Regions from separate parts of the Arthrobacter sp. 05T444 genome, predicted to be linked through region 1. Evidence: riboswitches for the same ligand, from Rfam matches in the RefSeq annotation. Region 1 holds a riboswitch; each other region holds the start of a gene.
What was found. A riboswitch is a leader RNA that binds a small molecule or an ion and turns the genes downstream of it on or off. The one in region 1 is predicted to bind thiamine pyrophosphate.

Region 2: it holds a riboswitch for thiamine pyrophosphate, as region 1 does, so the genes downstream of both, thiC (phosphomethylpyrimidine synthase ThiC) here and AC1DD3_RS14210 (ECF transporter S component) in region 1, are expected to answer to the same signal.
Region 3: it holds a riboswitch for thiamine pyrophosphate, as region 1 does, so the genes downstream of both, thiO (glycine oxidase ThiO) here and AC1DD3_RS14210 (ECF transporter S component) in region 1, are expected to answer to the same signal.

What each region holds. Positions count from the first base shown of each region.
Region 1 is NZ_JBFTKK010000014.1:52,825-55,019, forward strand. Features, by position in the region: gene AC1DD3_RS14200 (DUF4235 domain-containing protein) at 1-122, opposite strand, end outside; gene AC1DD3_RS14205 (heme-degrading domain-containing protein) at 158-703, opposite strand; TPP riboswitch at 872-1,015, shown strand; gene AC1DD3_RS14210 (ECF transporter S component) at 1,087-1,707, shown strand; gene AC1DD3_RS14215 (ABC transporter ATP-binding protein) at 1,707-2,195, shown strand, end outside.
Region 2 is NZ_JBFTKK010000001.1:460,114-462,308, reverse strand. Features, by position in the region: gene AC1DD3_RS02085 (amidohydrolase family protein) at 1-844, opposite strand, end outside; TPP riboswitch at 934-1,041, shown strand; gene thiC (phosphomethylpyrimidine synthase ThiC) at 1,036-2,195, shown strand, end outside.
Region 3 is NZ_JBFTKK010000001.1:125,513-127,707, forward strand. Features, by position in the region: gene AC1DD3_RS00585 (ferritin-like fold-containing protein) at 1-181, shown strand, start outside; gene thiE (thiamine phosphate synthase) at 178-912, opposite strand; TPP riboswitch at 940-1,060, shown strand; gene thiO (glycine oxidase ThiO) at 1,053-2,195, shown strand, end outside.

The sequences.
Region 1 (2,195 bases):
TTCCCGCCCTTGGGCGGCTTGCGGCCGGTGGTCTTTTCCCAGATGGTGTCCACGGCCTTGGTGCCGGCGAATCCGGCGAGCAGGCTAATGCCGGTGCCAAGCAGCTTGATGAAAAAACTCATTCCGAAACTCCTTGCGACGTGAATACAGACTGCCCCTAGCCTAGCCGCATGGACGCATGGATTTCCCGAAGTGCCCGCACCACCAGATCGTGGTCGGCCTTCTGCGGCAACCCTGAGACCGTCACCGTGGCTACCGCACCCACGCCTTCCACGTAAATGGGGAATGAGCCGCCGTGGGCGGCATACCTGGACTGGTCAAACCAGGCGTTGTCCTCGATGCGGCCCCCGCCGAGTCGGCCGCGCAGTCCCACGAGCAGGGACGGTTCCTCGTAGCGTGCTGCGGTCCGCTGCTTGGCCTTGACCCAGTGCTCGTTGTCCGGGGTGGCACCCTCCAGTGCCACATGGAACAGCACGTGTTCGCCCTTGGTGATGTCGACGGCGATGGGCAGGTTGCCGATCTTGCCGAGCTCAACCAGCAGGAGGCCGAGGTTGAGGGCGTCGTCCCTGCCGAACCGGGGAAACTGCAGCTCGGTGATTTCCGCTTCGATGCTGGCGATCAGGGCTGCCAGAGCGCCCGCCGGCTGCTCGGCGGCGGAGTCGGGGTCAAAAGCGGCTTGGCTGCCGTGATCCTGTTGCGTCATGGCCCCAATGTACTCCGCGCTGTCCTCGCGCCGCCCCGTCCCAGGCAGCCTCTGTTCGCCGCCCTCTGGCGCCTCCGCGCACTTCCCGGATACCTCCCGGATTGTGACCGCGGCGCCGGTCTTCCGCGGCCGTCCCGGTGTAAACTGGATCAGCCCACAAGGGCAGATTTATTACGACAGGGGAGCGCCGCCGTCGGGCATCACTGGCAACTGCCAGCGAAACCGAGGATGGGCGCTGAGAGTGCGGACCGCCGCAGACCCTCGAACCTGATCCGGCTAGTACCGGCGCAAGGGAGTCGAGTTCTCAAAGTGTCCGGCAGCAGGCAAACCAACCGCCAGCAGCCGGGGAGCGCTTTCCCCTCCTGTTCCTCAGGAGGACCATCATGACAACTGCAACAATCAAGAAGACCGGCTACAACTGGCGCGTGGCTGACATCGTGGTGGCGGCACTGATCGCGGTCGCCGGCGGCGTGATCTTCTGGGCCTGGTCCCAGGGCGCCAACCTAATCTCCGCCCCCGTCAACGCCGTGTACCCGCCCCTCTCCGGCCTCTACGCCGGCGGCTGGATGATTCCGGCGGTGCTCGGCATGCTCATCGTCCGCAAGCCGGGTGCGGCACTGTTCTGCGAAGCCGTCGCCGCCACGGGCGAGCTGATCATGGGCTCCCAGTACGGCACCACGGTGCTGATCTCGGGCATCCTGCAGGGCCTGGGTGCGGAGCTCGTGTTCGCCGCCTTCATGTACAAGAAATTCAACCTCCCCGCTTCGCTGCTGGCCGGCGCGGGTGCGGGCCTGTTCTGCGGCCTGAATGACTCCTTCGCTCCGTGGGGCTGGAACATTGCGTACGCCGCTGGGGACAAGCTCGCGTATATCGTGTTCTGCGCCATTTCCGGCGCGGTCATCGCCGGCGTGCTGTCCTGGATCGCTACCCGCGGCCTGGCCAGGACGGGCGTGCTGAGCTCGTTCGCGTCCCGCAAGGCAGCCACGGAGCCCGTCTTCTCCTGATGCCCGCACATTACGACGGCGGCGTCCGCCCAGCCGCGGTCACCGCCCGCGGCTGGGGCTGGCGCCACGCGGGACGGTCCAGGCCCGCCGTCAACGCGCTGGACCTGGACATCCGGCCGGGGGAGCGGGTCCTGTTGCTGGGACCTTCCGGCGCCGGCAAGTCCACGCTGCTTCACGCCCTCGCCGGGGTTCTGGGTGACGGCACCTCGGGAAACAGCGCAGCCGGCGACGGCGGCCTTGCCGACAGCGACGACGCGGACGAGACCGGCAGCCTGCTGATTGCCGGCGAACCGCCGCGCGCGCGGCGCGGCCGCGCCGGCCTCATGCAGCAGGACCCCGAAACGCAGGTGGTCCTCTCCCGCCTCGGCGACGACGTAGCGTTCGGTGCCGAAAACCTCTCCGTGCCCCGCGACGAAATCTGGACCCGCGTCCACGAGGCACTGGACGACGTCGGGCTCGCGCACCTTCCGCTGGACCACGCGACGTCG
Region 2 (2,195 bases), on a different contig from region 1:
CCGCGTCCGTTCCAGCGAAAACCTGCACCCCGGCTTCGTGCGCTTCCAAGATCCGTTCATTCCGGCCTTCCCACAGGGCCCGCATGTGGGCCGCGTAGCGCGGAAACTTGGGTTCGGCCTGGGCAGCGATATCCGGGAACGTCGCGATGTTGATCAGTGTGGGAACGATCGACACGTGCTGCTCGACCAGCCTGGGAATGTGCCGCGGCAGAAGTCCCGTGGCATGTTCGATGCAGTCGATTCCGGCGTCCAGCACGTCGTCGAGCGTGTCTTCGGCGAAGCAGTGTGCAGTGACCCTGGCGCCCTCATCGTGGGCGGCGCTGACGGCGTCCCGTACCGCCGAGGCGGGAAACGACGGCGCGAGGTCGCCGGCGTCGCGGTCGATCCAGTCCCCCACCAGCTTGACCCAGCCATCGCCGGAACGCGCCTGCTTGCGGACCGCCTCGACAAGGCCCTCCGGCTCCACTTCGACGGCGAAATTCCTCAGATAGCGGCCTGTCCGGGCGATGTGCCGCCCGGCCCGGATGATCCTCGGCGCTTCCGGGCTGCGCTGGAGCCAGCGGGTATCGCTGGCCGCGCCTGCGTCCCGGACGAGCAGCGTGCCGGCGTCGCGGTCAGTCATCGCCTGGGCATAGGCGGTGTCGTCGTCCACGGCGCCTCCGGGCCCCAGCCCGATGTGGCAGTGGGCATCCACGAAGCCGGGCAGCACCCAGCCGTCAAGTACTGCGTCCGGGACGACTGCCGGGCGGCGGAAGGTCAGCCGGCCGTCCACGGCCCAAAGGCCTGCCCGCTCCTGGTCCGGGCCGGTAAGCGCGGTCCCGCTGAATTCGATGATGGGCGCCATGGCTCAAGCGTAATCCGTACGGCCCGGCCCGGCGTGTGTCACACCCGGCACGGATGCGGCACCCGCCTGCCGCCCTGTGGTAGCTTCGTCTACGACCACACGGGTGCCCCTGCAGGGGCTGAGATCGGGCTAGCGCAGCCTGCGACCGTTGAACCTGTCCGGGTAATGCCGGCGAAGGAAGTGAGCAGTAAATGAACACCCAGAAAACACGGCTGAGCCCTGCCCAAAACGAGGCGGCCCATAACGAAGCTGGCCAGCAGACCACCCAGTCGCTGAAGTCGCACTCACTGGCTTACATCGAGGGGGAAGGCCTGCGCGTCCCGGTCACGGAAATCGCCCTGGAGCCGTCTCCCAACGGGGAGCAGAACGAGCCGCTGCGGGTCTACCGGACTGCGGGTCCGGGCAGCGACCCGGTAGTGGGCCTCGCCCCGTTCCGCTCGGAATGGATCGAAGCACGCGGGGACACGGAGCCGTACGGCGGCCGGCAGCGGAACCTGCTCGACGACGGCAGGTCGGCTGTACGTCGCGGCGCAGCTTCCGCGGAGTGGAAGGGAGCGCAGCCGGTGCCCCGCCGCGCCGTCGGGGGCAAGACGGTGACCCAGATGCACTATGCCCGGCAGGGCGTCCTCACCCCGGAAATGCGCTTCGTGGCACTCCGCGAGAACTGCGACGTTGAACTGGTGCGCAGCGAGGTGGCTGCAGGCCGTGCCATCATCCCCAACAACATAAACCACCCCGAGTCCGAACCCATGATCATCGGCAAGGCGTTCCTGGTAAAGATCAACGCCAACATCGGCAACTCGGCGGTAACCAGTTCGATTGCAGAGGAAGTGGACAAGCTGCAGTGGGCCACCCAGTGGGGCGCGGATACCGTGATGGACCTGTCCACCGGCGATGACATCCACACCACCCGCGAATGGCTGATCCGCAACTCCCCCGTCCCTATCGGCACCGTTCCGATCTACCAGGCGCTGGAGAAGGTCAACGGTGAGGCCAATGCCCTGACGTGGGAGATCTTCCGGGACACCGTGATTGAGCAGTGCGAGCAGGGTGTGGACTACATGACCATCCACGCCGGAGTGCTGCTGCGCTACGTCCCGCTGACCGCCAACCGCGTCACGGGCATCGTGTCCCGCGGCGGGTCCATCATGGCCGGCTGGTGCCTCGCACACCACCAGGAGAACTTCCTTTACACGCACTTTGACGAGCTGTGCGAGATCTTCGCCAAATACGACGTCTCCTTTTCGCTCGGCGACGGCCTCCGGCCGGGCGCAACCGCCGATGCCAACGACGCCGCACAGTTCGCCGAACTGGACACCCTGGCGGAGCTGACCCAGCGTGCCTGGGAATA
Region 3 (2,195 bases), on a different contig from region 1:
GGGAGAGGCGCTCACGCAGGCACAGCGCGTGGGCTATGAACACGCCTTCCTGACCGAGCTGATCACTGAAGCGGACAGCGGTGCTGACGACGCCGCGGCCCGGGAGCGGGTGCGCAGCCTCACCTCCGAGCTCGCCGAAAACCATTCCCGGCGGATGGTGCAGCTCGGTCTGAGCGGCTAGTTCAGGCCTGCCACCGGCGCGCCTGCGCCCTTCACTCCGGCGTTCTCCGCTCCCGCATCCAGGGCCTCGAGCAGTTCGGCTGCCGCGGCCTCCGGATCCGGCGCCTCGGTGATAGCCCGGACGACGACGATCCTGCCGGCGCCCGCTGCCGCGACCTGCTCCACGTTGGTGAGGTCGATCCCGCCGATGGCGAACCAGGGCAGCAGCAGGCCGCCGACCCTTTCCTCGTCCGCCGCCCTTACGGCCTCCGCCGCATAGCGGACAAGATCGAGCCCGACGGCGGCCCGGCCGGGTTTGGTGGGGGTGGCCCACACCGGGCCAACGCAGAAATAGTCCAGACCGCTTCGCCCGGGGGAGGCGGCGATCGCGGCATCCACCTGGTCAGGGGTGTGCGTGGACAGCCCGATCACCGTGGCGTCATGCAGCAGCTTCCGTGCGGAGCGCAGCGGCAGGTCCTTCTGGCCGATATGGAACACCGGGGCCCCGGACAGCGACGCAATGTCTGCCCGGTCATTGACGGCCCAGAGCCGGCCATGCCTGTGGGCTGCCTGGCGCACAACTTCCAAGAGTTCGAGTTCCTCGGCCGCCTCGATGGTCTTGTCCCTCAGCTGGATGATATCCACCCCTCCGGCGAAGGCCGCATCAACGAAATCGGTGAAATCGCCGCGCTCCTTGCGGGCATCGGTGCAAAGGTACAGTCGGGCGGTGGTGTGGACATCATGCGCGGTCATGGCAACCAGCCTAGTTCCTCTAAACTGGGCAGGTACCGCGGGAGCCCGCTGCAGCTGTCACAAACGCCGCAGGGCTGAGAGGGCGTAAGAGCCGACCGCTTGACCTGATCCGGTTAGTACCGGCGTAGGGAAGGATTTCCATGCAGCTTGGATCCGGCGGGAGCACTTCCGCCACAAACACTTCTGCCGCGGAACCGCTGCACGCTGACGTTGCCGTCATCGGCGGCGGCGTGATCGGCCACGGGATTGCCTGGGAGGCGAGGCGTTCAGGACGCTCAGTGGTGCTTATTGACGATGCGCCGGGGACGGGGGCCAGCTGGGCCGCTGCGGGAATGCTCGCCCCTGTCAGCGAGCTGCACTACCAGGAGCAGGAACTCCTGGAACTGATGCTCGAATCCTCTGCCAGATGGCCCGATTTCGCCGCGGCGCTCGCCGATGGCGGAGCCGGCAGGGAGACCGGTTATCTTTCGACGCCGACCATCGCCGTCGGTGCGGACCCCGCCGACCGCCGCACCCTGACGGACCTTCGGGAAGTCCAGCAGGCGTGCGGCCTGGTTGTCGCGCCGCTGACCATCCGTGAGGCCCGGTCGCGGGAGCCGCTGCTCAGCCCGGGCATCTCCTGTGCGCTGGACATCCCGGCTGACCACCAGGTTGATCCGCGGATGCTGGTGGCAAGCATCGCAGCTGCGCTGGCCCGCCACGAACCCGGTTCGCGGACGGCCGTTGCCGGTGCAGAAAACGGCTATGAGATCAGGGAAAACGCTGCCGGCCTGCTGTGGGACGGCGGGCAGCGCGAACGGGTCTGCGGCGTCCGGCTGGCGGGCGGCGGCACTGTGCGTGCCGCCGAAACCGTGGTGGCCAACGGACTCGCGGCGGCGTCGCTGGATGGACTGCCGGACGGGCTGAAGCTGCCCCTGCGCCCGGTCTACGGCGACATCCTCAGGCTCCGGGTTCCCGCGCACCTCCGGCCGCTGCTTACGGCCACGGTCCGGGGCATTGTCCGCGGAATACCCGTCTATCTTGTTCCGCGGCAGGACGGAACGGTGGTTATCGGCGCCACCCAGAGGGAGGACGGGCATTCAGCCCCCAGCGCCGGCGGGGTCTACCAGCTCCTCCGCGACGCCCAGGTGCTGGTGCCGGCCGTGGCAGAACTCGAGCTCCTGGAATCGACCGCCAGGGCCCGGCCGGGTACCCCCGACAACGCCCCGTTGCTGGGCCGCGTACCCCTCGGCGGCATTACGGCGGGGCAGGGCGGCACCGTGCGGCACGGAAGCACGGCGGGC